Regions from separate parts of the Shewanella mytili genome, predicted to be linked through region 2. Evidence: predicted binding sites of a transcription regulator. Region 2 holds the regulator's gene; the other holds the start of a gene.
What was found. The regulator MetJ, encoded in region 2, represses methionine synthesis genes. The targets are predictions, from matches to a motif close to TAGACGTCTAGACGTCTA.
Positions count from the first base shown of each region.

Region 1: a site for MetJ is predicted at 10,884-10,901, ahead of msrA (peptide-methionine (S)-S-oxide reductase MsrA). Genes of this name have one in related genera too.

Region 1 is NZ_JBKOUD010000003.1:8,674-25,239, forward strand. It holds gene rpmI (50S ribosomal protein L35) at 1-168, shown strand, start outside; gene rplT (50S ribosomal protein L20) at 184-543, shown strand; gene ACIDEJ_RS04355 (hypothetical protein) at 1,018-1,194, shown strand; partial or broken gene ACIDEJ_RS04360 (transposase) at 1,902-2,069, opposite strand; tRNA gene ACIDEJ_RS04365 (tRNA-Ser) at 2,241-2,328, opposite strand; gene ACIDEJ_RS04370 (methyl-accepting chemotaxis protein) at 2,485-4,485, opposite strand; gene nadA (quinolinate synthase NadA) at 4,635-5,702, opposite strand; gene ACIDEJ_RS04380 (dihydrolipoyllysine-residue acetyltransferase) at 5,862-7,412, opposite strand; gene ACIDEJ_RS04385 (alpha-ketoacid dehydrogenase subunit beta) at 7,422-8,399, opposite strand; gene ACIDEJ_RS04390 (thiamine pyrophosphate-dependent dehydrogenase E1 component subunit alpha) at 8,402-9,580, opposite strand; gene astE (succinylglutamate desuccinylase) at 9,735-10,763, opposite strand; gene msrA (peptide-methionine (S)-S-oxide reductase MsrA) at 10,914-11,393, shown strand; gene ACIDEJ_RS04405 (hypothetical protein) at 11,469-11,918, shown strand; gene pgm (phosphoglucomutase (alpha-D-glucose-1,6-bisphosphate-dependent)) at 11,996-13,654, opposite strand; gene seqA (replication initiation negative regulator SeqA) at 13,688-14,242, opposite strand; gene ACIDEJ_RS04420 (alpha/beta fold hydrolase) at 14,562-15,344, shown strand; gene ybfE (LexA regulated protein) at 15,575-15,859, shown strand; gene fldA (flavodoxin FldA) at 15,909-16,436, shown strand; gene earP (elongation factor P maturation arginine rhamnosyltransferase EarP) at 16,501-16,566, shown strand, end outside.
Region 2 is NZ_JBKOUD010000002.1:23,682-40,247, forward strand. It holds gene ACIDEJ_RS02875 (conjugal transfer protein TraF) at 30-1,238, shown strand; gene ACIDEJ_RS02880 (TSUP family transporter) at 1,264-2,001, opposite strand; gene metJ (met regulon transcriptional regulator MetJ) at 2,077-2,391, opposite strand; gene metB (cystathionine gamma-synthase) at 2,609-3,769, shown strand; gene ACIDEJ_RS02895 (bifunctional aspartate kinase/homoserine dehydrogenase II) at 3,788-6,181, shown strand; gene ACIDEJ_RS02900 (multiheme c-type cytochrome) at 6,672-8,612, shown strand; gene metF (methylenetetrahydrofolate reductase) at 8,962-9,858, shown strand; gene ACIDEJ_RS02910 (methyl-accepting chemotaxis protein) at 9,932-11,824, opposite strand; gene ACIDEJ_RS02915 (DEAD/DEAH box helicase) at 12,185-14,014, opposite strand; gene ACIDEJ_RS02920 (TlpA family protein disulfide reductase) at 14,301-14,894, opposite strand; gene ACIDEJ_RS02925 (cytochrome c-type biogenesis protein) at 14,891-15,277, opposite strand; gene ACIDEJ_RS02930 (heme lyase CcmF/NrfE family subunit) at 15,270-16,566, opposite strand, start outside.

The DNA of each region.
Region 1 (16,566 bases), on a different contig from region 2:
GTAGCAAAGCGTTTTAAGAAAACCGCTAATGGTTTCAAACGCAAACAAGCACATCTGCGTCACATTCTGACCAAGAAGAGCACCAAGCGTAAGCGTCACCTGCGCGCTAAGTGTTTAGTTGCTAAAGTAGACGTGCCAGCAATCGCACGCCAACTGCCATACGCTTAGTAGGAGGATTGAAAGATGCCAAGAGTTAAGCGTGGTGTAACTGCACGTGCTCGTCACAAGAAAGTTCTGAAACTTGCCAAAGGTTACTACGGTGCCCGTTCACGTACTTACCGTGTAGCGGTACAGGCCGTAACCAAAGCAGGTCAATATGCCTATCGTGACCGTCGTCAGAAAAAACGTCAATTCCGTCAACTGTGGATCGCACGTATTAACGCTGCTTCCCGTCAGAACGGTTTGTCTTACAGCCGTTTCATCAACGGTCTGAAGAAAGCTTCTATCGAAATCGATCGTAAGATTTTGGCAGATATCGCTGTATTCGACAAAGTTGTATTTGCAACTTTGGTAGAAAAAGCCAAAGACGCGCTTTCTAACTAAGACAACGATGATATTGCGAAAGGGGTCATTCATTTGACCCCTTTTTTATTGTCTTTTGTCCTGTTCTGTCCTGAAATACGTTGCCATAAATTATTTCTCTTTATCAATGTAACCCCAACCAATTTAAACCATGGGTACACTTAATCTGACGATACCTAATTCTTTAAGCCTGCAATGAATGTCGACAATTTCATCGCATAACATCGGTTGGCATCGATAAATAACAAGCTTTGCAGGTGACGTGCCGTCTAGACATTTTCCAATGTCACTAATGACGGGTGTGGAGAAGATCCAAAACAAGCCTTAGTGTAATTGCTATTAGAGAATCTGGCAGAGTAACCGCTAAGCAGTCTAGGAAGGTGCGTTAGAAAGGTAGTGTTAGCTTCGTGGCTTGCAAAGATGCACCGACACATCAATGTACCCGGCGCTATAAAACGTGGTGGCCAAAATGACTTGACCACTACAGACGATGATATGGCAGATTTAATCCAGACGTTTATCGCAGGTGTCGGCTGGGATACGTTCAAATCTAAAGACCAGATGTACTCAGAACTGCACAGCGAATATGGTGAAGTTGAAATCATCGCGTTGACATCTGAACTGTATGCCCAAATGTTGGCCAGTGGTGAGTTCGAGGGTTACGATCCCTAGAGACGTTGTCGCCGGTGCTGACTGCGATGCCAGCGAAGGCGGAGCGGACAGCACTGGCAACTGCCAATCACACAGCCTAAATCCCAAGCAGCTACACAGCATCACATATAAATGCGCACAATGTATATTATGTTAAATAGAGTGTGATGAGATTTGGTATATGTGTCTTTATTTATGTCGATGACAAATAAAAACTGAATTAGTCCTGCTCACTTTTCAATCATGTCTAAATCCAGCTATATTTGATCTGGTCATCTTTGTTAATCAAGCCAACTCACACAAACAGGCTTAAAGGTTTTTCATCTAAACAATATATTAGGACGTAACGATGATTTTAAAACAAGATCCTCGCTGTTACACCGATGTATGCGTTCAAGGTAAGTGGTTTCATTATGACCACTGCACAACGAACGTTTACATGCTAAACGGTGGCGCCTCTTGCTACTTTGAACTCGATAAGATCCCAAATACTGAAGATGAATTAATAGCGTTACTCAACGAACGATTTGAGCCTTAGTTACTCATGCCCAGTTAAGCAGCGCTCAGCATGGTGCGCCTTTTGAGTGAATATGGCGCGAGACACTCATTGTGCTGGGCGTCCGATGTGTAAATGTCGGCTGCCTATCACGATACACTGTCACCATGCATGATCGTGAACTGGGCCAGCCCCTGTCCGGCCTACGTCTTACACACTTTTCAATTGACAAGCGCAAGCGGTTACGGATTGGATGTACGATATATAGCTGCGCCGGTAAACCGTTGCAATCGCATCAGGGAAGCCTTTGAGACCGCCAACACCGGCGATGAGGATATTCTTTTACGCCAGGATTTTTCAGCGCATTCATCACTGACAGCCAGAACTTGGCACCCTCAGCTCCCTCTTACCAGATAGATGGATTTGCTTGGGATGCTATCGGAGTTGCGGCTATGGCAGATAGTTTGTATGAAATGTTGGGATTTAATCAGGACATGGGGAACATGGCGGTAATTGACTGCACTAAAAGCAAAACGGGGATCAGTAATTTACTGATCCCCGTTCTTTAATATGGCGGTGAAGGAGGGATTCGAACCCTCGATACGTTGCCGTATACACACTTTCCAGGCGTGCTCCTTCAGCCACTCGGACACCTCACCACAGGATGTTTTAATGTTCATCCAACATTTTTGTCAGCGCTCTAGGCCTGTTGTGCCTTGCTGACGGAGCGGTACTTTACGCAAAAGCATTTGTTGGGTCAAGAGAAAATGTCATTCGCCTCTTCGTTTGGGTATTTGCTGAACAAGTGCCTGATTTTAATCCGCTGAAACATTAAATTTACGCACTTCTTCGCTCATTTTGTCTGCTTCGTTCACCAATCGGTGATTGAGTTCGCTAAATTCTGCGGTAATACCCTGGGTATGACGATAGATATCGCTGATTTTCATGGCGTTACGATTGACCTCTTCGGCAACTACGGATTGTTCATGGGTTGCCGCCGCAATTTGTTCATTCATGCTTTCAATGGCTTCCACGTGAGACACGATTTCATGGAGTTCCTGCCCGGCGTTTTGTGCCTCTATTACACTGTTTTTTGCCATGCTCTGGCCTTTGGATATGGCATCAAGGGCATTTACCGCGCCAGTTTTCAACCGTTCAATAATGCTGCGAATGTCTTCCGTGGAGGATTGGGAACGTTGTGCCAGATTACGCACTTCATCAGCCACAACCGCAAAACCGCGGCCCATATCCCCTGCCCTGGCAGCTTCAATGGCGGCATTAAGCGCCAACAGGTTGGTTTGTTCGGCGATGGCACTAATGACTTCCAGTACGTTAACAATGCCATGGATATCACTATCCAGTTGCCTAAAGGCCGTGGCGGCTTCCTCAATCTCATCGGCCAGTGCCAACATGGCATGTGCTGTGGCCGAGACTTCATCATTGCCTTTTTTGGCTTTTTGCGAGGTATCGCGGGAAGCGTCGGCCACCTGTATGGCGTTATTGGCAATTTCCTGTACGGTGGAGCTCATTTCGGTCATGGCTGATGCCACTTGTTCGGTTTCGCTGGTGCCTTCGGTAACATAATCATCAAGTTGTGATGAATGCTGGTTGAGGCTATCAACCACCTGTAGCAGGGTTTTGTTGCTGGTTCTCACATTGGTGATGATACGTTCGAAATCACTCATCATGTCATTGAAGGCGTTGGCAACCCCTCCAAGTTCATCGGTGCTGGCAACCTCAATGCGCTGGGTTAAATCAAATTCTTTGCGGGCTGTGGTCATCCCCAGGTGGATGTTTTTCAGCTGTTTACCAATAGCGCGTTGAATGCCCAGCGAGATAACGGCAGCCAGCAAAATTCCGCCAAGAATGATGGCGCCCAACCCCCAACTGCGGGTTAATAGTTGCTGATGTAGCGCTGCGGTATCATCAATCAGTTGCTTTGACAGGGTTTGTTCAAATTCCCGCATCAGTTCAATGCGTTTGGTGGATGCACCAAACCAGGCTTCTGGGGATTCAAGACGGATATCCCTGGCATTTTGCGTGAAGGCCACCTTGCGGTAGCGCTCAACTTCTGCCACTGCCGGTTGTTGCAGCAAGGTAGTGTAGCGGCTGCGCATCTTCTGCGACGTTAATGCAAGAAAACGCTGCTGGAAACTGTTTTGCTCGGCCACCAAGGTCACAAAGCGGGTATAGGCATTACCGTTAAAGCCCTCCCGCCCAAAGGTGGCACTGAGAATGGCTCGTTCAATGCCTGCTCGCTCTTTCATTAACAGGTATGCAGAAAATGCGGCGGCATCAATGGCAATGGTTTTATCCCCGCCGGCCTTTACTGTGTCATCCACAATGGAGAGCAATAAGGCATTCAGCTGTGTGTAGTAATCCACCTCATCCTTAACGGTAATATTCAGCGCTGAAACCTGGCTGCGGATGGTGGTTAGTTTTCCCAGTTGATGGGTCACTTCTGTCAGCTCGGCGGCAAAGTTTTCAGGTAACACGTGATGTTTTATGAAGTCATTAAATGCCTGCAGCTTGGTGTCGGTCAGTTGCCGCTGTGTGGGTAATTTATCGGCAAAAGCGTTTCCGTTAGCCCCGATATAACCGGCGCTCATGCCCCGCTCTTTTTGTAACTCATGCACCAGGTCACTGTTCACTTTTGCCAGGTCACTCAGGGCTATTACGCGGTTGGCGCTTTGTGCCTGTGATAGATATTGAAAAACCAACATACCGCCGAAAACAATCGCAAAAAGAAAGGAAGGAACAATGACCAGCAGAAATTTGAGACGTAACGGAAGATTGCGAATCCATTGCCAATTCATGGTGGTTCCTCTGACAGTACAGTGAAAAGGAAGAGACGTTTTAATAACGAATTCAGTATAGTCAGCTTTAACTTATGTCGTTATTTTTCTTACATGAAAAAGCCCGGGCGAACCCGGGCTGATAACTGGAGGGAGGTAAAGCTTAAGGCTTAGGCATTCCCCTTAACCTGTAACTTGAGTTCGGCGGCAAAATCCAGCATTCGTTGCAAAGGAAGCAGTGCTTGTTGGCGCAAGGCTTCCTCAACTTCAATTTCATGGTGCTGGGGATTGGTTGTGGCCAGAGCATTGGCAATGGTTTTCAGTCCGTTCATGGCCATCCACGGGCAATGGGCACAGCTGCGGCAAGTGGCCCCAACACCGCCGGTGGGCGCCTCTAATAACTGTTTATGGGGCACCATTTGCTGCATTTTATAAAAAATGCCCCTGTCGGTTGCCACTATCAAGGTATCGTTATTCAGAGTTTGAGCCGCCTGGATCAACTGGCTGGTTGACCCCACTGCATCGGCCATGGCTACCACGCTTGCAGGGGATTCTGGATGCACCAGAATGGCGGCTTGCGGATGTTGTGCCTTTAACTGTCGTAAAGCGTTGGCTTTAAATTCATCATGCACCACACATTCGCCCTGCCATAACAGCATGTCGGCACCGGTTTGTTTTTGGATATAACCGCCAAGGTGGCGATCCGGTCCCCAGATGATTTTTTTGCCCTGACTATCCAAGTGCTCAACGATTTCCAGCGCTATGCTGGAGGTGACCACCCAGTCTGCCCGGGCCTTGACGGCAGCTGAAGTATTGGCATAAACCACCACGGTACGCTCGGGATGGGCATCGCAAAATGCGGCAAAATCCGTGATGGGGCAGCCGACATCCAGCGAGCAGGTAGCCTCCAGTGTGGGCATCAGGATGGTCTTTTCCGGGCTCAAGATTTTAGCGGTTTCGCCCATGAATTTTACCCCGGCCACAATCAGTGTTTGTGCAGGGTGGGCTTTGCCAAAACGGGCCATTTCCAGAGAATCGGAAACACAGCCGCCGGTTTCTTCTGCCAATGCCTGAATTTCAGGATCGGTATAGTAATGGGCAATCAGCACGGCGTTTTTTTGTTGTAGCAACTGTTTTATCTGTTCTCTGTAATGAGATTTTTCAGTCGCTGTTAACGGTGCTTGTTTGGCTGGGAATGGATATGAATAAGAAACAGGGTTATCGGCTGACCTTTGCATAACATACAACGCAAATAACAAATTGTCCGATAAGTATACGGAAAATGTCACGTAACCGTAACTGTTTTGTGGCAGCGGTGATAAATTTGTGGCAGGGATTAACACACTGCCACCATCATTTTGGCAGCAGCAAAAAGCCCCATGACGGGGCTTTAAGCATTATTTCATGCTCAGCAGCATCTCGTGGGGATGTTCCAGATACTGTTTCCACAGATTACAGAACCTTGCGATAGTGCCGCCATCAATCACCCGGTGGTCCCCTGACCAGCTGATCTGCATGATTTTGCGGGGCACCATTTTTTTCCCTTTTTTATGCAAGCGGGGCAAATCCTGTATTTTGCCCAACGCCACAATGGCCACTTCCGGTTTATTGATGATGGGCGTTGCCACCGTGCCACCCAACGCGCCGATATTGGAGATAGAAATTGTGCCGGCTTTCAAATCCGCCGGTGTCACCCGTCCGCTTCTGGCGGCATCCGTCAGCCGGGTGATATCGGCGGCTATCTCCAGAATGGATTTGTCCTGCACGTCTTTGACATTGGGTACCAGCAGCCCCACTTTTGAGTCCACCGCCATGCCGATATTGTGCCGGGACAGATAGGTCAGTTCGGTACAGTCGTCATTAACGCGGCTATTAATGACCGGGAATTGCGTCAGCGCCAGTGATAGCGCTTTCATGAAAAACGGCATCAAGGTGAGCTTGAGGGTGTCAGAGGCATACTTTTGCTTAAGCTGCTCCCTTAAAGCAACCAGCTCTGTGATGTCCAGCTCTTCGCAGTAAGTAAAATGGGGAATGGTCGATACCGACTCCATCATTTGCCGCGCCATAATGGCCTGCACCCCTTTTATGGGCACGACCTTGTCGGCAACTGTTGGTGGCGCGATAATTGGCGCATCGGCAGGCAAGCTTGAAAGCTGGCTGTCGGCCGGTGCTACATGGGTAAAACGCTCAATATCCTCTTTGTAAACCCGGCCGTGTTTGCCGCTGCCAGGCACTTTGGCAATATCAATATCCAGGCTGCGTGCCAGGCGCCGAACTGCCGGGCTAGCCAGCGCTTTCCCCTGTGGGACCAGGCTGGCCACTGTGGCTGCATTTGCACTGCCAGTGCCGGCATCTACCGTGGGTTCAACATGGGCAGTGGCCGTATCGGCTGCGGTTTCAATGGCATATAAAGGTGCATGCACCTTGGCCAGTTGGCCTTTGTCATAATGCAGCTTGATGATTTTTCCGGCTTTTATCGCCGGAATTTGCACCGAGGCTTTATCGGTCATCACATCACAGATGGGCTGATCTTCTTCAACCCTATCCCCTTCTGCAACCAGCCATTCAATCAGCTCACACTCCACAATGCCTTCGCCAATGTCCGGCAACAGAAAATCTTCAATCTGAACGCCACTTGGCAACTTGTCTGATGATGGCAAGGTTGTGGTGTCTGCTGGGTTTGATACTGGCGCTGCAGCAGCGCCGGCTTCATCCATTTGTACCGCATACAGCGGCATGTGAACCTTGGCTATCTCGCCCTTGGCATAATAAAGCTTGGCAATAACCCCCGGATATGGTGCCGGAATTTGCACCAAGGCTTTATCGGTCATCACGTCACAAATGGGCTGATCTTCTTCCACCCGCTCGCCTTCGGTCACCAGCCACTCAATCAGCTCACATTCAATCACGCCTTCACCGATATCCGGCAAAATAAAATCTTTGATCATCCGTAACTCCTAGAAATTGACCGAGGCCTTGATGGCTTCGAAGGTTTTCAGCGCATCCGGCATGTATTCCTTCTCGTGGATTAACGGATATGGGGTATCCAGACCACATACACGGGCAATGGGCGACTCCAAATACAAAAAGCATTCCTGTTGGATGGTGGCGGCGATTTCACCGGCAAATCCGCCGGTAAGCGGCGCTTCGTGGTTGATTAACAGCCGGCCGGTTTTACGCACCGACTGGGCAACACTTTCCACATCCCAAGGCGCCAGAGTGCGAAGGTCGATAACTTCACAATCAATGCCTTCTTTGGCCGCCATCTCGGCAGCGTTTTCAATCACTTCCATCTGGGCGCCCCAGGCCAGCAGGGTAATGTCCTTGCCTTCACGGACAACTTCGGCTTGTCCCAACGGCAACTCATAGGCATCTTCGGGCACGTCGTTCACCGATGCCCGGTATAACCGTTTGGGTTCAAAAAAGATCACCGGATTGGGGTCGTGAATGGCCGATAACAGCAAGCCTTTGGCCTGATAGGCATTGCGTGGCACCACCACTTTCAAGCCTGCCACCTGAGTGAAATAAGCTTCTGGCGACTGGGAGTGATAATGCCCCCCGGCAATGCCGCCGCCATAAGGGGTGCGAAAGGTCAGACCGCCCACATTGAACTGGTTACCGCTGCGATAACGGAATTTGGCTGACTCGTTCACAATCTGGTCAAAGGCGGGAAAAATGTAATCGGCAAACTGGATCTCCGCCACCGGTGTCATGCCGTGGGAGGCTAGCCCGTTGGCAAAGCCGGCAATCCCCTGCTCCGTTAATGGCGTATTGAAACAGCGGGCCTTGCCGAATTTGTCCTGTAAGCCGGAGGTGGCGCGAAACACTCCGCCAAAATGGCCTACGTCTTCACCAAATACCAGTAATTTATCATCCGCTGCCATCGCCAGCATCAAGGCGTTATTAATGGCTTGCAGCATGTTCATCTTGGCCATGCTCATAATCTCCCTGCGGTTTTAGGATAGGCCTTGGGATATTTGGCCACATGGTTTTTCAGTTCCACAAGCTGCCGTTTGAGATTGGCGGTGGGCACGTCATACACATCTTCGATAATGGTATCCAGGTGCGGTGCCGGCACTTTTTCGGCAGTCTTAAGGGCATTGAGCACTTCTTGGCGATAACGTTGGTTAAGCTCCGCATCATCCTCTTCCGTGAGCCAACCTTTGTTGATTAGCCACAGCTTGAAGCGTTTTACCGGATCATGCTGTTGCCAGCGGGCTTCTTCATCCTTGGAGCGGTAGCCGGAAGGATCATCCGAGGAGGAATGAGCGCCCAAACGGTAAGTCATGGCCTCAATCAGCACCGGCTCACTGTGCTTGATGGCCCAAGCTCTGGCCTGCTGGGTAGCGGCCAGTACCGCCAGCATGTCGTTGCCATCCACCCGAATGGTATGCATGCCATACCCCAAGCCGCGGCTGGCAATGCCATTGCCGGCATATTGCTCTTCCGTGGGCGTGGAAATGGCGTAACCGTTGTTACGGCAAAAGAAAATCACCGGCACTTTATGTACGGCCGCCATGTTCAATCCCGCATGGAAATCCCCTTCCGAGGCCGCGCCTTCGCCAAAATAACAGATGGCCACATTACGTTTGCCCTGCATCTTCAAAGCGTAACCCACGCCGGATGCCTGAGGGATTTGGGTAGCCAATGGCGACGAGATAGTCTGAAAATTCAGCGCGTTACAGCCGTAATGAATGGGCATTTGCCGCCCTTTGCCCAAATCTTTTTCATTGCTGAACATCTGGTGCATGAAATCTTCCGTGGTAAAACCGCGGTAACGCAGCGCGGCATGTTCGCGATACTGAGCCAGGATAACGTCTTCATCATCCAGTGCCGCCACGCTGCCAATCACCGCGGCTTCTTCACCGGTGCAGGTCATGTAGAAACTGATGCGCCCCTGGCGCTGTGCCGCCAGCATGCGTTCATCCAGCGTACGGATAAACACGCAAGCATCAAATATTTTCCGCGATAAGGCTTCATCAATCTGGGGAAGCACGGCATTTTCATAAGGGGTGCCATCGGCTTGTAACAGTTTCAGAATGGGAATGTTAAGGGCATCCCTGTCCAGAAATGTTGCACGATGCACCACCTGTTGACTAACGGTAATGTTGCTCATGATGTGCTCTTATAGTTTGATTAAGCAGGATTTCTCCTGCCATTGGTTATAGTGCATTAGCAGCACACTAGGTTAACTTTAAACAGCTGACAATCTTTGTGATCCAGCTAACACCAAGTTTGATGGCTACCGTGCGTATAGCTAGCTTTACATATCAGGCCAATGTGGCGGACATCTCGGGCACGACACACAGCGCCGCCCGTTGTCCCACAGGGATATGACTGTTGGGAAATACAATGGCTTCGTCATCATGCTCCGCCACCACCGGCTGACCGTTTTCCATGGCTAAAACCTCACCTTTGGCAAATCGGGTAAAGTTGGGTAACCGCCCATCAAAGGTAAAGGCAAAATCGGGATAATGCTTGGTGATCACCCGGCATACCCGATATATCATCAGCGTCTCTGGCTGGAACTCGGCATCTGGCAATTGTGGCTGGCTCAACAAGTTACTGAGCAATGCTTGCATGGGCGCCAACTGCTGCGGGTCATTCTGGCCGAAGGGATGCACTTTGCCCAGCTCTACCGTAAAGGCTTCTGCTGCAAAATTGGCGGATGAGGCATAACTGAAGGTGGTGGTGGGTTCATGATGCAATAAAAACGCTTCCACGCCACCGGCGTTCAGCAAGGCCAATTGCCGTTTTGAGTGGGGCTTGCCGGGGCGATAAGGGCACACGGCAAAACGCTCATGGCGCGAAGCCCTGATGGCGGTATGCAAATCGTAATGCAGCCGTTGCCCGCCCCCGGTTTCAAAAAAGCGCCGCACATGGTGCTCCAGCCTTGCCGCCCGCTGTCTTTCAGCGTTTTGCGGCCCATTGCCCTCCCCATGGGCACCATTAAACAGCCGGTTCAGGTTTTCTTCTACAAAGCGGGTTCCCTTTATCATGGCCGGGGGGTTACCGAAGATAAACATCACCCGCTGACGTAAGGGCAAGGTTTGTTTGATGATGTTGTGGATGAGGCGGTTGCAAAGCTCTATGGGGGCGGTTTCATTGCCGTGAATGCCACAGGACAACACTATGTCATGGTGGGCTACGGCCGCAAGCGGGGAAAACACCACAACCCCGCTGTCCCATAATTCCACTTGGGTATGGCCGGCGATGGTGGCCGATGCAGTGGGGCTTGCCAACGGGTTGGCCAGTGTCAGCTTCAAAAAGTCAGCCTGTTGCAGAAGTTGCTGCAGCACGGTTTTCTCCTTAGGTTAACGTTCCCTGAGTGGCTCATGGTAGCACATCCGGTCATGCCGGCTGGATATGACTTATGCCTAAATGATGATTGTAAATTGTCAGGATTTGATGAATAATTTTAGCCATCCAGACATCTAAAAGGGTTATCTATGGCAATTGCAACATTTGGCGCCGGCTGTTTTTGGGGCGTGGAATATTTTTTTCGGCAGGTTCCCGGGGTACTCAGTGCAACCAGTGGCTATATGGGCGGTGGCGATAAACCGGTCACCTATGAACAGGTGAAAACCGGCAACACCGGCCATGCCGAAGTGGTACAGATTGAATATGACCCACAGCTTGTCAGCTATGATGCACTGCTGCAGGTTTTCTGGAAAAACCACAACCCCACCAGTCTCAACAAGCAAGGTGCGGATATGGGCACTCAATATCGCAGTGTGGTGTTTTTTCACGACCAAGCACAGAAACAACTCGCCGAAACGTCAAAACTTGCCTTAATGCGCAGCGGCAAATGGGGCATGCGCCAAATAGTCACCGAAATCGTGCCCGCTCAAACCTTTCATCCGGCAGAAGCGTACCACCAGGATTATATCCGCAAACATGGTTTGCCCAGTTGTCACATAGCATATTGATGGCTAAGATAATTATCGGGTTCTCTAATAAAGATAAAACGTCATTCATCAACCTGATTTTTAAAAGGATTTAATATGAAGTGCCATCAGTTAGCTGCCGTGCTTATGGGAACGTTATGCTTGTCAGTGGCCCAAGCTTCCGAGGAAAAACTGCCCTATTGTTCACAGGAACATTGCGAAAAAATCTTGCATAACAAGCTGTTGAACCAAGCCAATATGGTGGTCTGGAAAGGTGATAGTGAGATTATCAAGACATTCACTTTTGACCTGGATAAGGACGCAAAGCTGTCATCTGTGACCCAAGGTGTCAAGCAAATAACCAATCTCTCTGATAATGCCATTACGTATGTTCCGGCAGAGTCCTGTAAAAGTGGCAGCTGCTCCACGTCAATCAGCTATAGCTATGAGACTGACGCAGAACTGATTGGTATCGTTGCCGTGTTTATCTACTACGATGGGCAGTTGCTTGATGTCGATATTAATGAGCACAGGCTCCCAAAAAGCCAGTTAACATCCCGCAAGTGAAATAGCAAAACGCACTCTGATGAGTGCGTTTTTTCAATGCCATGACAGGCAGCCTATGTGGTAATGGTACGCTGCCGTCAGCCCTCGCCTTTCAGCGCATTTTTAACCAGCTGCTGCGCATCGCGCATCAGTTGTTCCAGATGCTGCTCGTCAACAAAACTTTCGCCGTAGATTTTAAAGAGTGCTTCGGTACCGGAAGGTCTGGCGGCAAACCAGCCATTAGCCGTGGTCACTTTGATGCCACCAATGGCCGCACCGTTGCCCGGGGCATGGGTGAGTACGGCAGTAATGGCATCACCCGCCAGTGTGCTGGCATTAAGGGTGTCGCCATTCAGACGGCCAAAGCGGGCTTTTTGCTTGGCATTAATGGGGCTGTCAATGCGGCGGTAATAACAGCGGCCAAATTTGGCAACCAGCGTTTCATAATGCTCGGCTGGGGTTTTACCGGTCACGGCAATGATTTCAGCGGCAAGCAGCCCCAGGATTATGCCGTCTTTATCGGTGCACCAGGTGCTGCCGTCCTGCTTAAGGAACGCCGCACCGGCACTTTCTTCACCGCCAAAAGCCAAAGAGGCATCCGCCAGCCCGTCAACAAACCATTTGAAGCCTACCGGCACTTCACAAAGCTCCCGTTGGTGAGATGCCACGATTTTGTCAATCAGCGCACTGGAAACCAGGGTTTTGCCGATTTTCAGCTGGGCTGACCACTGGGGGCGATGGCTGAGCAGGTAATCAATGGCCACCGCCAGATAATGGTTGGGATTCATCAAACCGCTACCGGGGCAGACAATGCCGTGGCGGTCATAGTCGGGATCGTTACCGATACACACATCATATTCATTCTGGTGTTTCAGCAAGCCGGCCATGGCATAGGGTGAAGAGCAATCCATGCGGATTTTGCCGTCTTTATCCAGTGGCATAAAGCCAAAGGTGGGGTCTACTTTGTCATTCACCAAGGTGATGTCAAGGCCATAGCGTTCGGCGATTTTTTCCCAGTAATAGATGCCTGAACCCCCAAGAGGGTCAATGCCGATTTTCACCCCGGCCCTGGCAATGGCAGCCATGTCAATCACCTGCACTAGCGCGGTGACATAAGGCGTGATCAAATCCTGCTGCTTAATCAATCCGATAGCTGATGCCGTGCCGTAATTGAGTTTTTTGACGCCTTCCAGCTGGTTTGTCAGGTACGCATTGGCGCGGTTTTCAATCCAACTGGTTATCTCCCCTTCCGCTGGGCCGCCATGGGGGGGATTGTATTTGATGCCGCCATCCTGAGGCGGATTGTGGGATGGGGTGATGATGATCCCATCACTCAGTGCCAAATCGCCCTTAGCTTTTCCCTCATTGGCCGCCACAATGGCCTGGGATACCACTGGGGTGGGCGTAAAACTTTCGTGTTGCTGCACCACCACATTGACCTCATTGGCCAACAGGACTTCCACGGCTGAAATGTATGCCGCTTGTGACAAGGCATGGGTGTCCATCCCCAGAAACAACGTGCCGTTTATGCCTTGCTGCTGACGATAATCCACCACGGCCTGCACGATGGCCCAGATGTGGTTTTGGTTGAAGCTGCCATTAAACGCACACCCCCGATGGCCAGAGGTGCCAAAGCTGACCCGCTGTGCAGGCTGGGTGACATCCGGCACTTGCCGGTAATAAAGGCTCATCAATCTGGGAATGTTCACCAGATCCTGTTGCTGGGCGGTTTGACCGGCGCGTTGGTGTAGGGCCACAATACTCTCCTTGTGCTGTTAAACTCTGTAATGTCAGGCTAGCGGTAACACTTCATCGGCAATGGTGTGTGCCCGGGTTTCATTGCATCCCAGTTTTTCCAGTGCTTCCAATAAAATGGCGTGTTTTTTCCCGGTATTGTTATTGGTGGTTACCCAATAGCCGCTATTGCCTATCTCCTTGGGATTGGCAGATTTGCTGGCGGCCAGTAACGCGGCTTTTGAGGTGGCGAAATACAAGCGATCCCGCCCCTGCACCTGCAACACTTTTTCAAACTGCTGCGGCATTTGCTGGTACAGTGCTTCCAGCACAAACAGAAAACGCCCTACCGCGCCTTTTTGCGCTTCAAGCACATTGGCGGTATAGAGCTGTTCAAAATTGATGGACTCGGTGATGGGCGGCAGGCTATTGGGGGTGTAGGAGGTTTCCATCCCGGGATGGCTTACGGTCTCCGGGGTGTCTTCAGCATGAACAGTCAATGACGCCAGCCCCAGTAAACGGCGCAATATGTCCGATGCACTTTCACCGATCCGCTCGGTTTTGCCGGCAATAAAGCGATAGAGTTCGTCATCCACTTCAATATATTTCATGCCTTTTTCCTGTGAATAGTCCAGTGATGGGTTGTTGACCAGCAGACTAACCGCCATGGCCTTATCGGTAATACAACACAAAAGTATGCCACAAACTCACTATGGGAAAAGCACAAATCCATGAAAAAACGGTAAATGCGCCCTCACCGTATTTCTGCCCGAAAAAGCCGGTGAAAAACCGGGCAATCACCGCTGTAAAAATCATCAGGCAAGGTTTGGCGCTTGTATTGCTGTGAGCTTTGCCGCAAAATTTTTCACCATAAGATGGAACCAATCCGGGATGGCCGCCGTTACCGGCTAAACCGATGCAGGAGAAATAATGTTTTACACAGAAGCCGGTAGTGGTATTCCGGTAGTATTAATCCACGGTTTGTTTGGTGATGGTGATAACCTCAAGGCATTGGCACACGCACTGGAAACGGATTATCGGGTGATCCGCATCGATTGTCCCAATCATGGCCGCAGTGAGCACCTTGCCGAAATGGGTTATCCGCAAATGGCCCGGATGCTGGGGCAGCTGCTGGATGAACTGGACATCAGCAAAGCCCATTTTGTTGGCCATTCCATGGGTGGGAAAATCGCGCTGGCCACCGCCCTGTTAATGCCCCAACGAGTGTTGTCCGTTGTGGCTGCCGATATTGCGCCGGTGGCTTACAGCAATCGGCACGACAAGGTGTTTGCCGCCATGGCGAACTTGCCGCTTGACAGCAAGGATCGCCGGGAGGCATTACAGCATTTGCTGGATGCCGGCGTGGATGAAGCCACCGCCCAGTTTTTGCTGAAAAGCCTGCGCCGCACGGCCGGCGGCTTTGAGTGGAAACTCAATCTGCCCGGGCTTATCAACAGCTACCCCAATATCATCGGCTGGTTCAATCCCACGACTCGCCCCGACTTTCTGACGTTCAACGGCCCCACGTTCTTTTTGCACAGCGCCGATCCGGTTTACGTCAACAGCAGTTACCGCGATGAGATTGTTAAACAGTTTCCCCAGGCAGAGTCCAAGGCCATTACCGGCACCGGCCACTGGTTACATGCCCAGAAACCGGCATTATTTAATCAGCTGGTGCGGGATTTTCTCCACAAACACGCCTCCGGTCAGTGAAGCGGCATTCATGATATAGCAGCAGTGGTATCAATGTGCTATAGTCGCGCCTCTTTTATGCCCGATAATAGATTCCGATAATTTTTAAGGAGCTAACAGCGGCTCCCAGGGCCATTTCGGGTAAGCGGTACAGGTTTGGGTACCGGGGTGATGGAGAGTGAGGGTTGACCACGGTCAATCCAGCGCAGTTAGCATTCGGACAGCGACGTCCGATGAAAAGAACAAGATAAATGGCAAAAGAATCATCTGACAGAACGACCATCGACCTTTTTGCCAATGAGAAGCGTCGGGGCCGTCCGAGGAGTAATCCCCTTCCCAGAGAACAGCAGTTACGCATCAACAAACGTAACCAGGTGAAACGGGACAAGGAAAAAGGATTGAAACGGATTGAGTTAAAGGTGTCACAAGATTTGTATGATGCCTTGAACGAACAGGCTTCGGCCAGTAACATCAGCCGCAGTCAACTGATCGAACATATTTTGCTGCAGAACGTTGATAACCTCTGCGAGTCTTAATGGATCAGAATTGTATCACGCACTAGTTAGTTGAATTAAAGGAAAGACGATGGCAACTGTAGGTCTTTTTTTCGGAAGCGATACCGGTAACACCGAAGCCGTAGCCAAAATGATCCAGAAAAAACTGGGTAATAAAATGGTGGAAGTAAAAGATATCGCCAAAAGCACCAAAGAAGATATCGCCGCTTATGATCTGTTGATCCTCGGTATCCCCACCTGGTATTACGGTGAATCCCAATGCGATTGGGATGACTTTTTCCCTGAACTGGAAAAAATCGACTTCACTGACAAGTTGGTGGCCATTTTTGGTTGTGGCGACCAGGAAGATTACGCTGAGTATTTCCTCGATGCCATGGGGACACTGCGTGACATCGTTGAAGCCCGTGGCGCCATCATTATCGGCCACTGGCCCACTGCCGGTTATGAGTTTGAAGCCTCAAAAGCCCTGGTGGACGACAAGCACTTTGTGGGATTGGGCATTGATGAAGACCGCCAGCCCGAACTGACCGAAGAGCGGGTTGATGCCTGGGTAAAACAGATTTACGACGAGATGTGTCTGGCCGAGTTGGAAGACTGAACGGACAACATGTTTGACAAGGCGGCTTAAAGGCCGCCTTTTTATTCAATCACTAACACCTTATATGAACCGTAACACTCAACACTGGGACATCTTTTGCACCGTCGTGGATAACTACGGCGACATCGGT
Region 2 (16,566 bases):
GATCCGAGGCGTTTTTCAAGGAGATGGAGATGAAACTAACCACGCTGGCGTTGCTCACCGCCACCACTTTTTGCAGCGGTTCCCTGTGGGCCGGGCAGGATGTATTTGAAGCGAGAACTGATGCCATGGGCGGGGCAGGCGTTGCTGCCGGTGATCGCCTGGCTGCAGGTTTCGTGAATCCGGCATTGCTGGCATTGGCAGATCGCCAGCAGGATGACGTAAGCCTGTTATTGCCTGCCCTAGGTGCTGATGGGGCCGATAAAAACGACATGGTGGACGAGTTTGACACCCTGCAGGATAACTACGACATGCTGGATGGGGCCATTGCCCAGCAGAATCCGGACAACATCATCCGCTACCGCGACTTGTTACTGAATAACCTGCAAGCCCTGCAAGGCGACAGTGCCTATGCCAGTGTGGGGTTGGGCGTGGCGGTTGTGTTACCCTCAAACAGCCGGATTTCAGCGGCGGTGATTGCCAAAACCTATCTGGACGCCTTTGTGCTGGCGGATGTCAGTGCGGCGGATTTACAGCTGCTGAATAATCTGGATCCCTTGAATCCGCCATCACTGGATGACCTGTCATCCACCGGCCGGGTATTTGCCGGTGCCGTATCGGATTTCGGGGTGGCGCTGAGTACCCGCATGAGTGTGGGTGACATGCCGCTGACCATCGGGGTGACGCCGAAACTGCAACGCCTTGATACCTTCAACTATGCGGTGTCTGCCAACAACTTTGACGTGAATGATTTCAACAGCGATGACTATCGTAACAACGATACCGGCGTCAACCTGGATGTGGGGGTGGCGTTGCAGCCCACCGAAGGCCTGACGCTGGGGCTTAGTGGTCGCAACCTGGTCAAGCAGGAGCTGGCATCCGTGGTGCTGGCAGATTGCCCGTGCCAGCAGCTGACCTATCAGGTCAAGCCCATGGTCACTGCCGGGCTCGCCTATCAATGGCAGGGACTGACGCTGACCACGGATGTTGATCTCACCGAAAACAACAAATTCGTGGAACTGGACGGCCCCAAATACTGGCGCATGGGCGGCGAATTGCAGGCCACCGACTGGCTGGCATTGCGCTTAGGCTATCGCCATGATGTGAATGACGTGACCACTGACATCTATTCCGTGGGTACCGGCATTGTGGTGGGTAACTTCTTCCGGCTGGATCTCACCGGCATGATGGGCAGCGATAATGCCGTAGGCGGCGCCCTGCAAACCTCTTTCCACTTTTAATTGCGGTGATGCGTGACAACGGGGGCTAGGCCAAAAGCCCCCAGAGTGATTTAAGTGCCAGCAGCAGTGCGCTGGCACTGCATAACATCAAGGTCAGCATTTTACTGCGCCGTTTGTCCACCCGATGCAACAGCGCCCCCGAGATCACGAATCCCAGCAGCAGCGCCGGCAATAACAGCAGCGCCAGCAGCAGATCCCTGAACGACAGCATGCCGGAGAGCAGCAGCACCAAGAGGCTGATACAGGTACTGACCACAAAAAAGGCCGAGAGGGCTGCACGAAACTTCCCGGCTTCCCGCCCGGTGAGCAGCAGGGCCATGGGTGGCCCGCCAATGCCGGCAACCGTGCCGAAAATGCCGGAAAACATCCCCGCCACAAACAAATTGCAACGGTTGACTGGCAGCGTGAGTTTTTTCAGGCTCAAGGCCACGGCCGTGGCCACAATGGCGGCAATCACCAGCCCGAGAATGGCTTGGGGCGCCAGCAGCAAGGCGGCCCCCAGCAAACTGCCGGGAATGCGTCCGGCCACGGCATACTGCAATCCTGCCAGCTCCAACTGTCCCCGCTCGCGCAGCAAGGTGAGCAGGGCAATGGAAAAGCTCAGGATAATCAACGAACCCGGGATTAATTCCGGGTCAATGATGTACAACAGCGGTGCGGCAACCACTGCCAAGCCAAACCCCAGCAAACTTTGGGTAATGGCGCCCGCGACAATCACCAGCGAGGCCAGTAGCAGGGTGATGGGGTCGATTAATGTCCACATTTAAAAAAGCAGAATGCCGGGACATGCCCGGCAAGCTGATGATATGTTGCGCCTCATGGCCGAAAGGTCAGCCATTTACTCCATTTCTTCCCATTCGATGCCCATCTCTTCCATGATTTTTTTGGCATCTGCCGGAATGCTGTCAGGGCGATCCTTGGAGAGATCTTCATCGTTGGGCAATGGCTGGCCGGTGTAAGCATGCAAGAATGCTTCACACAGCAGTTCGCTATTGGTGGCATGACGCAGGTTATTGACCTGGCGCCGAGTGCGTTCGTCGGTTAGCACTTTCAATACTTTCAACGGAATAGACACAGTAATTTTTTTTACTTGTTCGTTTTTCTTCCCGTGCTCAGCGTAAGGGCTGATGTACTCGCCGTTCCATTCAGTCATGTTGCACCTGCTATGTCGCTAATTCGCTGCCGATTTTAAACTCTTACATCCCACAGTCAAATGGGAGTCCATGCTACTGTATCACAAAAATGGAATTCTATACATTTGGACGTCTAAACGTCTTTATGCCTATTGACGTTGAAGAGCGACTTGATAGAATTTAGCCATCTAGACATCTTTAATCTGTCGCCCCTGTTAATAATGTAAGGAGCCGAACATGACTGCGCGGAAAATGGCCACCACGGTTGTGCGTCAAGGAATCGAGTCCGATAGCCAATATGGTGCGGTGCTTCCGCCTATTTACCTGTCGACGAATTACAGCTTTGCAGACTACCAAACGCCGCGGGAGTTTGATTACAGCCGCTCCGGCAATCCTACTCGCAGCATTTTGGCCAATGCCATTGGTGAGCTGGAGCAGGGATGCCCGGCGGTGATTACCGCCAGCGGCATGGCGGCGGTCACCTTGGTCAGCAGCTTGCTGGGGGCGGAGGACTTGCTGGTCATCCCTCATGACTGTTATGGCGGCAGTTATCGCCTGTTCACCCATCTGGCGCAAAAAGGGCAATTCCAGCTGGCGGTGGTGGATCAAACCGACAGCCAGGCCCTGCAACAGGCCCTGGCGGCCAAACCCAAGCTGGTTTGGGTGGAAACCCCCTCCAATCCGCTGCTGCGGCTGGTGGATATTGCCCGATTGGCCAATGAGTGTCAGGCTCAGGGCACTTTGCTGGCGGTGGATAACACCTTCTTGTCGCCGGCATTACAACAGCCGCTGTTACTGGGGGCCGATATTGTGGTGCACTCCACCACCAAATACATTAACGGCCACAGCGATGTGGTGGGCGGCGCGGTGATAGCCAAAGACCCGCAAATTGCCGAGCAACTGCACTGGTGGTCGAACACGCTGGGGCTCACCGCTGGCGCCTTTGACAGCTATCTGGCACTGCGTGGATTGCGCACACTGGCACTACGCATTGAACAGCACCAGCGTAATGCCGCCAAAATAGTGGATTTGCTGCAGGGCAGCGAACAGGTGGAAAAAGTGTATTATCCGGGGCTGGCACAGCACCCGGATCACCAGATTGCGCTGAAGCAACAGCGAGGCTTTGGCGCCATGGTAAGCTTTGAGCTCAAAGGCGGCGCAACACAAGTCGGCGCTTTTCTCGGGGCATTACGCTATTTTTCCCTGGCGGAAAGCCTGGGCGGGGTAGAAAGCCTGGTGGCGGTGCCCGCCAGCATGACCCATCGGGCCATGGATGCAAAAGCCCGGGCAAACGCAGGCATAAAAGACACACTCATCCGCCTGTCAGTGGGCATTGAAGACCCGCAAGACCTGGTGGATGACATTACCGCTGCCTTGGCAGCCGTGGCAGCTGGTTAAATTGGAGAGCATTGATTAATGGCGCGTAGTCACTTACATAAATTTGGGGGCAGCAGCCTGGCGGATCCGGACTGTTACCGGCGTGTGGCGCACATTCTGCTGACCCACGGGCGGCCCGATGATCTGATTGTGGTGTCTGCCGCAGGCAAAACCACCAACTTCCTGTACAAACTGCTGGCACTGCGCGAGCAGGGCAAACTGTGGCAAGAAGAGCTGCAGGTACTGATGAGTTACCAGCAGGACCTGATAGAACAGCTGCTGAGTAACGGTCAGGCGCGGCAGTTGCGGGAGCGCCTGGCCACCGACCGGGCATCGCTCATGAGCCTGCTGGCGCTGGAAAACCGCAGTGAATACCAATGCAATCAGGTGGTCGGGTTTGGCGAACGCTGGTCTGCCAGGCTGATGGCGGCACTGCTACGTGAATCCGGCGTGGCCGCATCCAACATCGATGCCCGCGGTTTGCTGGTGGCCGATGAAGCTGCCGTGCCCAAGATCCGCCTGCAGGAATCCCGGGAAAAAATCCAGCAGTTGTTACAAAAGCATCCCGATGAACGGCTGGTGATCACCGGTTTCATCTGTGCCAACCCCCATGGCGACATGCTTCTGCTGGGGCGTAACGGTTCCGACTTCAGTGCCACCCTGATTGCCAGTCTGGCGGGCATTGAACGGGTGACCATCTGGACCGATGTGGAAGGGGTGTTCAATGCCGATCCCAATAAAATCCAGGATGCCCGCTTATTGCAGAGCATGTCGTTAACCGAAGCTGACCGGCTGGCGCGGCTGGGTTCGCCGGTATTGCATGCCCGTACCCTGCAGCCACTTTATAACACTCAGGTGAGCTTGGCGGTGCGCTCAAGCTATGCGCCGCAAACCGACTTTACCCTGGTGGCGCCCAAAAGCGACATCGCCAGTGCGCCTGTGGTCACCAGCCTTGAAGATGTGGTCACCGTCACCTTGCAGTTGCAATCCGCCTGGGAGGCGCTGCTGGAAGCGCTGGACAGTGCCGGCCTTCATCCCTTGGCGCATTGGACATTGGCCAAGCAGCAGTATGAACTGGCCTATACCCCGGAGGTTCAGCAGCAGGTACTGGCGTTATTACAGCGCAAAACCGCGGCGCTGGGCATCAGTGACGTGGCGCTGCACACCGGGCTTGGATTGGTGGCACTGGTGAGCGCCGCTGCCACGCAGTATCGTCGCAGTTTTGCCCGCTTGCTTAGCCGTGAAGCCCGGCCGCTGTATCAGGACCCGTTAAGTCTGGTCACCCTGGTGCCTCAGCAACAGGTATCGTTGCTGACACAAAAAGTGCATCGGCGCTGCGCCGGCCCCCGTAAACGCATTGGGGTGATACTGCTGGGCGTGGGCAATATCGGCGAAGCCTGGATTGATTTGTTCGGCAAGTCTTCCCGGCAACTGAACCGGCAACTGGAGGCGGAAGTTGCACTGGTAGGCTTGGCCAGCTCCAGCAAGGCCTTGTTTTGTAATGAGGGCATTGCCCCATCGGCATGGCAGGCCCGGTTTGAGGCCGAAGCCACCCCTTGGCAATACGAGCATCTGTTTGAGCAGACCGACACCCTAGATTGCGACGAACTGGTGGCGCTGGACATCAGCGCCAGTGCCCAGCTCACATTACAGTACCCGGAATTTTTTGCCCGGGGCATTCATATGGTCAGTGCCAACAAACTGGCGGGTTCCGGGCCGCTGGCTTTTTATCGGCAATTGAAGCAAATGCTGGGAAACCGGCGTTTATTCTGGCGTTACAACGCCAGTTGTGGGGCAGGGCTGCCGGTGCAGCATGCCCTGAATGATCTGCATAACAGTGGCGATGAGGTCGAGGCCATTGGCGGCATTTTTTCAGGCACCTTGTGCTGGCTGTTTGAAAACTATGATGGCATCCGGCCTTTTTCGGAACTGGTACTGGAAGCAAAAGCCCTGGGGATTACCGAGCCGGATCCCCGGGATGATCTCTCCGGGCGGGACATGCAGCGCAAGTTGTTGATCCTGGCGCGGGAGATAGGGTTGGCGCTGGAGCTTGAAGATATCAAGCTCAGCTCTTTGGTGCCGTCCCATCTGGCCAAAGTGCCATTAAGCGAATTTCTGGCGCGTTTGCCTGAGCTTGATGAGTATTTTTCCCAGCAATATCAGGCGGCAAGTGAACAGGACAAGGTATTGCGTTATGTGGCCACCCTGGAGCGTCATGCCCAAGGTGCAAGGGCTGAAGTGGCGCTGCAATGGACCGAGCGCAGCCATCCGTTTGCCAACCTGACGCCCGGTGACAATGTGTTTGTCATCCGCAGTGCCTTTTATCAGGGCAATCCGCTGATTATCCGCGGCCCCGGCGCCGGACGTGAAGTGACCGCTGCTGCCGTGCAGTCGGATTTGGTGCAAATCTGTCGCGATCTTCTGGAGGACTAAGCCACAACTCAGGGTTCGCGTGAAAATGTTTTATTGCCAAGGCTCCTGTTATTGCAGGAGCCTTTTTCTTTATGTGGCGGGTCATACCGGAATAATGGGAAATGATCACATAATATGAAAATTAAATAACAGGCAAGCTGAAATCAGTCATAAATAATCTTTCTGTTTTATTATTCCATTATTAGCATTTTCAGGCGTTAATAAATAATTAAGCATAAATAAATTATTGTTTAAGCAATAATTAAGGTGTTAATAATAACCATGGTTTTAATTTAAATTTAATACCGAATAAATTTTAAATTAATGTTGGTTAAATGCTTAATTAATATTTGCCTGATAGGTGGAAAACAATATTTATTATATTTTGTTTGTTGTGATCTTATATACAGAGTAACAAATCAATTTCTAATATTTTAAATAAGATACTTGTGAGCAGTATCGTTAAAAACCGCTATAGGGGAAAATAATGAGAAAAATAAACAAATATCAAATGGCAATTGTTATTGCCGCCACCTTGGGCATATCTGCCTGTGGCAGTGACGGCAAAGATGGTGCTCCCGGGGCACCGGGAGCACCAGGTGCACCAGGTGCTCCCGGAGAGGATTATGTACCCGAAGTGATTGTGACCAAGCCGGTTGCCAAGGTGATTGACTGGCATTATGGCGAGGGCACAATTAATGTGACCTTCTCACTTGAAAACCAGGATGGCATTCCGGTTGAAAATCTGGATAAAGTACAACTTTATTCCACAACAAAAGGTGAAAATGGTCAGCTGCAACATACGGTTGATTTAACTTATATCGAAGGTGATGACAATTCGGTTGGTACCTTGACCCATACTGGTAATGGTATTTACGAGCTGGTTATGCCGGAAGAAAATACCACGGCCCAAACCGTGGGCATTGGTTATATTCGCCCGGGTAACGGCCCTAACGGCATGCCAAGAACGCCTCGGGTAATGTTTACCAAAACAGATCAATATGCCGCGGTGAGTTCTACCGAAGGCGACAAGTGTATTGCATGTCATGGGGAATTTACCAACTCTACCGGTAATGCCACTTGGGGTTGGCACCAGCATCATTATGCCCTGGATAATGACCAGGATGTGGTGATTGTGGATGCCTGTTTGACTTGCCATACACAAACCGAGAAAAAAGACGGCGGCTGGGCGCTGAATACCATGGCGATGATTGGCCATGGCATGATGTCAGACGGTGCCGGTGGCAAAATTGCCAAAGGCCATGCCAACATCAAAGACAACTATTCGATGGATCTGGGGCGCTGCACCACGTGTCACGTGGAAAACACCCAGTTTACCGCGTCCATAAACGGCTGTGTCACTTGCCATACGGATCTGTTTGATGCCAATCGTGATGGTGCCATTGTGAGCCACACGGGCTTTGGTGAAACCTCCTGTAAAAACTGTCATGAAGCGGCTGTTCACCAACATGATTCCGGTGCTGCCCGTGATGAAGCGCTTAACCGTTACAAGTTTGAGGTGCTGTCGGTGGCACGTTCTGCCGATAAAACCGAGATCCTGGTGACCGTGAAAGCCACCGACGCGGACGGACAGCCCGTGGATGTGGCATCCATCAGTGATGCTAGCCCGCGTGGCTGGGCAACCGTGATGAAAAATGGCGAAGCCATGTTGCCCGGAAGGGATGAAGGCCATGTGGCGCGCTCCATGAGCGGGGCTGCCAATGCCGATGGTTCATACACTTACGTGGTGCAGCATGCCCTGCCTTACAGCGATGGCGAAGTGTTGCTGGGGGGTATTGACGGTCGTGTCAGTTACACCAATGCCACCACCGGTGCCGCTACCAGTGCGCCTGTGGTTGTCTCCAACGTGGTTGATGTACGTCGCCTGAGCTTTGACGAAATGAAGTGCCTTAACTGCCATACAGAAGGCCTGCAGGGACATGGCGGCCAGCGCGGCGGTGTGGATTTGGGCGGTGCCTCTTGCGTGCAGTGCCACAGTGCTTACAACTGGGCACCCTCCAAAGCGGGTAACGACCACATTCAGGCCATGGGGCCCTTTATCCACAGCGTGCACTTTGGCGCGTATGGTGAAGAGCTCGGGGTGAATAAGATGCCGACCACCGACCGCAACAACCCGGTGCACTGCAGTGATTGCCACACCGGCGACATCAACCTGGAAAACGTGGCGCCAGCCGTGGTATTGACCGGTGAAGATGAAGCCTCGGTATACGGTGTTACGCCCATCGCGGCCAACTGTGCCTCGTGCCATACCGGCGCGGCGGCAAAAGCCCATATGGCGACCCAAGGCGGCGACTTTGATGTGCCAGTCAGCGCCAGTGGAACAAACGCAGGCGAGTCTGGCTCGTTTGATGTGTTTGACCCAGCGCCGATTGTAGAAGCCTGCGCCGTGTGTCATACCCCGGCGAAAATGGCTGAAGCGCACCGTTATTGAGCGCTGTAGTTGTGTTGTAATGCGCGGGATGTGATGTGTGCGATGCATCCCGCAATATTGGCCCGGGTTCTTGCTGGCGCTTTGCACCAGCCAGGCCCGGGCTGATTTTTTGGGTTCAGGGCGTTTTGCCTCTCCTTGGCTATTGGGCGCCAGCAACAGGCATCCGTTGTGGGCCGTCCCGTGATTAGCGAATCTTTGCCATATCCGGCAAAAATATCCGTTTCCAGCAGGTTTTTGGCAATTTCCGTGGCGAAGGGTGATTTTTTGCCTTGACTTCAATCATCGTTTCTCTAGTATGTGGACATATAGACGTCCAAACGTCCAGATAGATAAATTGAGGAAGATGTCAATGGCTTTTCACCACGCCCAGTATGCCAGCTCACTGAACCAGAGCCTCGCCGAGCTTAATGGCGACATTAATGTTTCCTTTGAATTTTTTCCGCCGGCCACGGCAGAAATGGAAACCCTGTTGTGGAACTCCATTCAGCGTTTACAGCCATTGCAGCCCAAATTCGTGTCGGTGACTTATGGCGCCAATTCCGGGGTGCGCGACCGCACCCATGGGGTGATTGAACGCATCCAGTCAGAAACCAATCTGGTGGCGGCGCCCCATTTAACGCTGGTGGATGCCAGTGAGGAAGAGTTGCTGCAATTGGCTAAAAACTACTGGAACAGCGGCATTCGCAATATCGTGGCCCTGCGGGGGGATTTGCCCGAGGGCAGCCCGAAGCCCACCCGTTTTGCGGCGGATCTGGTGCGTTTGCTGCGCAGCGTGGCGGATTTTGACATCTCGGTGGCGGCATATCCCGAGGTGCATCCCGAAGCGGCCAATGCCCAGGCGGATTTGGTGAACCTGAAACGTAAAATTGATGCGGGTGCCAGCCGCGCCATCACCCAGTTCTTTTTTGATATTGAAGCTTACCTGCGCTTTCGCGATCGCTGCGTGGCCGCGGGTATTGACGTGGAAATCGTGCCGGGGATTTTGCCGGTCACCAACTATAAACAGCTGAAGCGGTTTGCCGGCATGACCAATGTGAACCTGCCCCGCTGGTTGCAGCAGCAGTTTGACGGCCTGGATGATGATGCCTCCACCCGCTCGCTGGTGGGCGCCAATGTGGCCATTGACATGGTGAAAGTGTTGTCCAGGGAAGGGGTGAAGGATTTCCATTTTTACACCCTTAATCGGGCAGAGCTCACCTATGCCATCTGCCATATTCTGGGGGTGCGGCCCAAAGCGGTGGGTTAACCGCGCTGGCCATCAATGAAAACGCCTGCAACATAGCAGGCGTTTTTTATTGGGTTGGCAAGTGTGCCGCAGTTTACAGGCGGAACTGCCCCAGCAGTTGCTGCAGGCGGCCCGACAGGCTTGCCAGCTCATTACTGGCTTCGGCAATCTGGGCGGCGCTGTCACTGCTGTGAGCCACGGCATCATTGATGTTGCTCACGTTGCGATTGATTTCCGCCGACACGGCCACTTGCTGGTTGGCGGCGCTGGCAATCTGGATGTTCATCTGGGTAATGGTGGATACCGCCGCGCGTATTTGCTCCAGGGAGTCGTCCGCTTTACCGGCCTGCTGCACGCACTGCTCGGTGGTATCACTGCTGCGCTGCATCACGGTGACAGCGGAGCGGGCACCTTGCTGCAGGTTTTCAATGATTTGCTGGATTTCGGCAGTGGAAGCCTGAGTACGGCTGGCAAGGGAGCGCACTTCATCCGCCACCACCGCAAAGCCACGTCCTTGCTCTCCGGCACGGGCGGCCTCAATGGCCGCATTCAACGCCAGCAGGTTGGTTTGCTCGGCAATGTTGCGGATGACTTCCAGCACGGTGTCAATGGCCTGGCTGTCCTGTGCCAGCTTGTCGATGGTGCTGGCAGCGTGATTTATCTCCTGTGCCAGCCCGTCAATTTGCTGTACCACCTGCTGAACCACCTGTTTGCCGGCATCGCTGGCATTGTCTGCCTGCTCGGCGGCACTGGCCGCATCGGTGGCGTTATGGGCCACTTCCTGTACGGTGGCGGCCATTTCGTTCATGGCGGTGGCCACCTGCTCGGTTTCCCGTTGCTGCTTGTCGGCGCTTTGGCGGCTGTCGCCGGTGATGCCGGACATCTCCTCTGCCGAGGTGGCCAGTGATTCGGTTACCTGGGACACACTTTGCATGGTGGCATGGATTTTACTGACAAAGCGGTTAAAGGCACGCACCAGCTCGGCAATTTCATCCTTGCTGTGAACCTCAATGCGCTGGGTCAGATCACCTTCACCTTCGGCAATGTCATTCATGGCGCGGGTGGCTTCCCCAATGGGGGCGGTAATGCTGCGGGCGATAAATACCGCAATGGCGGCGCCCACCACCAGAACCATGAGGCCAATCCCCAGCAATTTAAGGTTGATGTACCACTGGGCTTTTTCGGCATGGCTGCGATCCATGGCAATGGCCAGCACCCCGATGGGTTTCCCTGAAAAATCCTCGATTTTGTGCAGGTATACCGCGTGGCTATTGTCATTGACCGCATCACGGAAATGGGAGTTTTCCCCCTGCATGACCCGGTTCAACAAGGCTGCATCCTGAAATTGTGGCAGCTCGAAGGTGCCGCCAAAACGCTTGAAGCGGTTATCGCTTGGGATCAGCAGGCTGATTTCTGCTTGGTAGTTTTGTTTGAATTCGTCAAAAAACGGTTGCCCGAATGACATGCCAAACTCCACCGAGCCTATGTGCTTGCCCTGATAGCTGATGGGCACCACGCCGCGAATGCCAAGCCCGGCAACCCCTTTTTCCAGCCCCATTATCGGTTGGCGCGTGTTATTGGTTTGCACCACGGTTTCGCGAAATGACGACAGGTCATCGCCAAATTTTTCAGGCTTGTGCACCCGCAAAAACGAGGTGGCCGGCGGCAGGTGGAACTGGAACTGGGTGACGGCAAAATCTTTTTTCAGCGGTTTGAACAGCAACTGGCTGCGGGCATTGAGCAGTTGCCGCTCTCCATTGGCTATCTCGGCCTGCATTTCCGGCGTATTGGCCACGACCGTTGCCATGGCTTCTGCCAGTTTTCCCGAGCTGTGTATCTCTGCGACAGCAGTCTGATAGAGTTTTTCTAATTCGCGTTGCTCCGATTTTGTTATTTGTGTGGTGAACTGGGCCAAAATCATTGGCATGATGATCGTCATGACCACCACCAGCATCAGGCAAATCCCCAGAATAATTCGGGTTCCCACTTTTAATCTGGCAAACAAAGTAACCCCCAGGAAAATCAATTCAGATCAAGAATCAATTATAGTCACACAAAAATGGCACAAATGTGTGAAATAACGACTTTTTAACAAGGTAGGTCAAGAACCTGCATCACTCTGTGATGATGCGCGCTTTTATGGTGGCTGGCGGTGTGAGCTTGCATGACATTTTGGGTCAACACCGGGGAGATTTCGCGTCAATTAACAATGCCGTTAGCGGGTAAAAAAGGCGGGAAGCCCACATAAGAGTGATTTTCCATCATTGGCGGCCCAATATGGCTTGAGATAGCAAAAAGGAGCCTTTAAGGCTCCTCTTTGGATTAGCGTGCACTGGCGTGTGCAGGCTTAGTCGCGGCGTTCCCTGCGTTTGGGACGGCGTTCACCTTCCACATGGGGTTTGCTGCGGTCGGTACGCGGACTGCGTTCATGGCCCTGGTCATCCTGGGCTTTGCGGCTGCGACGGGGCTTGCTGTCTTTGCCGTCCATCTGGGCGCCCACTTCCTTGATGTTGATGGGGCGGCCACATACGCGCACTTTTTTCAGGTGCATCAGAATGTCTTTGGGCATGCCGGCAGGCAGGTCAACGGTACTGAGCTGATCAAACAGCTGGATTTGACCGATATAACGGCTGTCGATATTGGCTTCGTTGGCAATGGCACCCACAATGTTGCCTACGCCCACGCCGTGATCACGGCCCACTTCCAGCGTGTAGCGGCACATCTTGATGTCCGGGTTATCCTTCAGGTTTTCGGCATTGCCCAAATCTGTCGGGGTGGCGCGGTTGCTGCTACGGCGCCGGCCCCGCTCTTCACCATTCTGGAATTTCCGATCCTGAACATCCCGTTGCCGCTCCTGCATGGGCGGCAATTGCAGCGGACGTTCCTGCTGCACCTGATACAACAGGGCAGTGGCCAGAATGTCGGTATCCACTTCCAGTTGCTGGCACAATTGGGCAACAGCGCCTTTCATGAAGTCCAGCTGCTCGTTGTGGAGGATTTCCGCTACCTGATCGCCCAAACGGGACAGGCGGCGCTCAGCCACGGTTTCAGGGCTTGGCACTTTCATGGGAGAAATGCGGCTGTTGGTGGCTTTTTCAATCATGCGCAGCATGCGCATTTCACGATTGGTCACAAACAGGATGGCCATGCCGCTGCGGCCGGCACGGCCGGTACGGCCAATGCGGTGCACATAGGCTTCGGCATCGTAAGGAATATCGTAGTTAATCACATGGCCAATGCGTTCCACATCCAGACCACGGGCGGCAACGTCGGTGGCAATCAGGATATCCAGCTTGCCGTTTTTCAGCTGATCAATGGCGCGTTCACGGGCCTGCTGGTTCATGTCACCATGCAAGGGTGAACAGGCATAACCCCGGGCATCGAGTTTTTCAGCCAGTTCCATGCAAGAGTTGCGGGTACGCACGAAGATGATGATGCCTTCGGTGTTTTCCACTTCCAGCACCCGCACCAGGGCTTCCAGCTTGTTGTGCTGTGATACCTGGATGAAGCGCTGTTCGATGGAGTCAACCGTGGTGTGGCTGGCGGCGATGCTGATGTTGATGGGGCTTTCAAGATGCTTGTTGGCCACCCGTTTGATCTGTTCTGGCATGGTGGCGGAAAACAGTGCCAGCTGCCGGTCATCAGGGGTTTGATCCAAAATCCATTCAATGTCGTCAATAAAGCCCATTTTGAGCATTTCATCGGCTTCATCGAGCACCAGTGCCTTGATGGTATCCAGTTTCAGGGTGCCGCGACGCATGTGGTCCATGACCCGTCCCGGGGTACCAACCACCACTTGAGGGCCGCGGCGCAGCGCCTGCAGCTGCTGGTGCATGCTTTGGCCGCCGTAAATGGGCAGCACGTGGAAACCTTTGAGATATTTGGCGTAGCTGGTAAATGCTTCTGCCACCTGAACTGCAAGTTCCCGTGTGGGGGCCAGAACCAGAATTTGCGGGGCATTGCATTTTTGGTCAATGGCGTTGAGTAGCGGTAGAGCAAAGGCGCCGGTTTTACCGGTACCGGTCTGAGCCTGGCCCAGAATATCTTTTCCCTCCATCAGAGGGGCAATACTTGCGGCTTGGATGGGGGTTGGATGCTCGTAGCCCAGCTCGTTTAGGGCGCGCAGCAACTCCTCGGAAAGCCCGAGTTCACGGAAAGTCAGTTCACTGGATGACATTGAATTGTAGCCTTGTGGGTGCGTGTAGAAGACGCAAAAAAGATTTTACAGCAGGAAAATCAACCCCGCGTTGACTTTCCGTTTAAAAAGAGGCGAATTATAACGCTATGCGCAACAAATATCCAGTGTTATGGCAAACATAATGCATATATTTGGCCAAGTCATAAAAAAAGAAACCCTTCCCCGCCCTTGGCGCACAGGGAAGGGAAGGCGGCGACAAAAATGGCTGGCAAAAATCATTGCGTGCCTTACTACGCCCAAATGGCCAACAGACCAGTGAATCGGTTTAAGGATGTGATGCCTCCTTGAGCGAATGTGCCGCCAGTTGGCGCAGATAGGGCGCCACGGCGTCATCGGCCCAGTCCACGTAACCGCGCACGAAGCCCATGAGTTGTCCTTGGGCGTCGAGCAAGAAGGTGGCGGGCACCACGTCAGTGGGCAGAATTTGCCCCAGCTGTTGTTGGGGATCGCGCCACATGCGCTTGAAATGCAACTGGTGTTGCTGCAAAAACGGCGCGATTAGTGCCAGCTCGGTATCAATGGAGAGGGGCACAATCACAATCTGCTGCGGATCCAGTTTGGCCTCCAGTTGCTGCAGGTGACGCAGATCCCGCACGCACAGGGTGCACCAGGTGGCCCACAGACTGAGAATGGTGATGCGCCCGGGGTGGTCGGTCAGTTTGCGGGGCAGCCCTTTATCATCGGTCAGGGTAATGTCTGCCAGTGCTTGGGGATGCTGCATGATAACCAACTGGCGCAATACCATGGGTTTATGGGCCAGCATCCCGTCGGAGGGGCTGTCACCTGCATGGGCGGCATAACTGCCAAGGGTTAACAGCAGCCCCAGCATTCCGCGTGTTAACCATTTTTGCATGCTCATGGCTGCATCTCCTGTTTTCGGCCGCCAAGCAACAGCGCGCCACAACCGATGACCAGTAGCAACGGCGCGGCCCACAATAGCCAGGTGGCAGGGTTCAGCGACGGCTGGTAACGAATTCTTTCGCCATAGCGTTGCACCATGAAATCGATGATCTGCTCCCGGGTTTTCCCCTGCTGCAGCATTTGGTAAATCTGTGCCTTGAGCTCTGAGGCGATGGGCGCTTCCGATTCATACAGGCTTTGGTTGACAGCCGCCGGGCAGCGCAGCTCTCTTGCAATCTGGTTGCTCAGCGGCAGCAGTGCCTGGGGCTCATCTGCCAGTGCCGGCAGTCCCAGCAACAGTGTCATCAGCCATATGATTTGGCGCCAGTGGGCATTACTCATACACAACTCCTGTAACACAATGGGGCGCGGTGCCCGCTTGCCTGGCCCGTTGGCGTCGCGGTGCCAATGCCAGCAGCGCTGCCGGCAGCAGCAGGCAGCCGCCCAGCCACAAAAAGCTGATCAGCGGTTTGATGCTGATGCGCACCAGATATTCCCCGGGCTGCAATTGCTGCCCTAGGGACACATAAAAATCCTGCAGCCAGTGGTGGTATACCGCGGCTTCTGTCACCTCCATGCCGTTACTGCGAAACGTCTGGCGCTGGGGCAATAACGTGGTGATGAACTGGTCAGTGCCCCGATACAGCTCCATATCCGCCACCATGGCATGATACGCGCGCTGCTCCAGCGGACGGGTTTGGCGGTAAACAAAACTGTATTGGCCAAAGCTGCCTTGCAATGTTCGCCCTTGATCCGGCCCCATGCGCAGTAACGCTTCGGTTTCATACTGGCTGCTACAGGTGCCGCCCAGCAGCGCAATGGCAATGGCAAAATGCGCCAGGCGGGCGGCCTTGCCCGGGCGCACGCTGCCGGGCAGCCACAGCTGGATTTCCGCCAACAGCAGCCAGTTGGCAGCAGCCATGCCCATCAGGGTATACAGCGGGTTGTGGCCGGGAAATAGCCACAGCCAGAGAGCGCTGGTCAGCAGCCAGGGCCCAAGTAACCAGTAGCGGTGATTGGGCCGAATGAAGCTCCAGCCCATCAGCAATGCCATCAGCATTAATAATGGTACAAACATCATGTTGAAATAAGGGGCACCCACCGACAGGCTGCCGAGCCCGGCCAATTCGCACAGCAAAGGGTAGAGGGTGCCCAGCAGCACGGAAAATGCTGCCGCCAGCAACAGGGCAATCCCCAGCAGCAAGGATACCGACGCCCATTGACCGCGGCATTTGAGCCGGGGACTGCGGGCGGCATACAGCCACAGGGCTGGCAGCAAAAACAGCGCCATCAGTAACAGCAGCAAGGTGCCCCGGCCTGCATTGCTGGTAAAGGCGTGTACCGATTGCACAATGCCGGAGCGCACCAAAAAGGTGCCCAGCAAACAACTGCCAAAGGCCACAATGCCCAGCAGCAGGCTCAGCCGTGCCAGTTGTGAGGATAATTGTTTTTTGAGCAGGCAATGCAGCAGCGCGGTGGTAAGCAGCCAGGGAATGAACGAGGCATTTTCCACCGGGTCCCAAAACCACCAGCCGCCCCAGCCCAGTTCACTGTAGGCCCACCAGGCCCCCAACACGTTACCGGCGCTGAGACATAACCAGCTCAGTATGGCCAGTCGCTGCAGTGGGCGC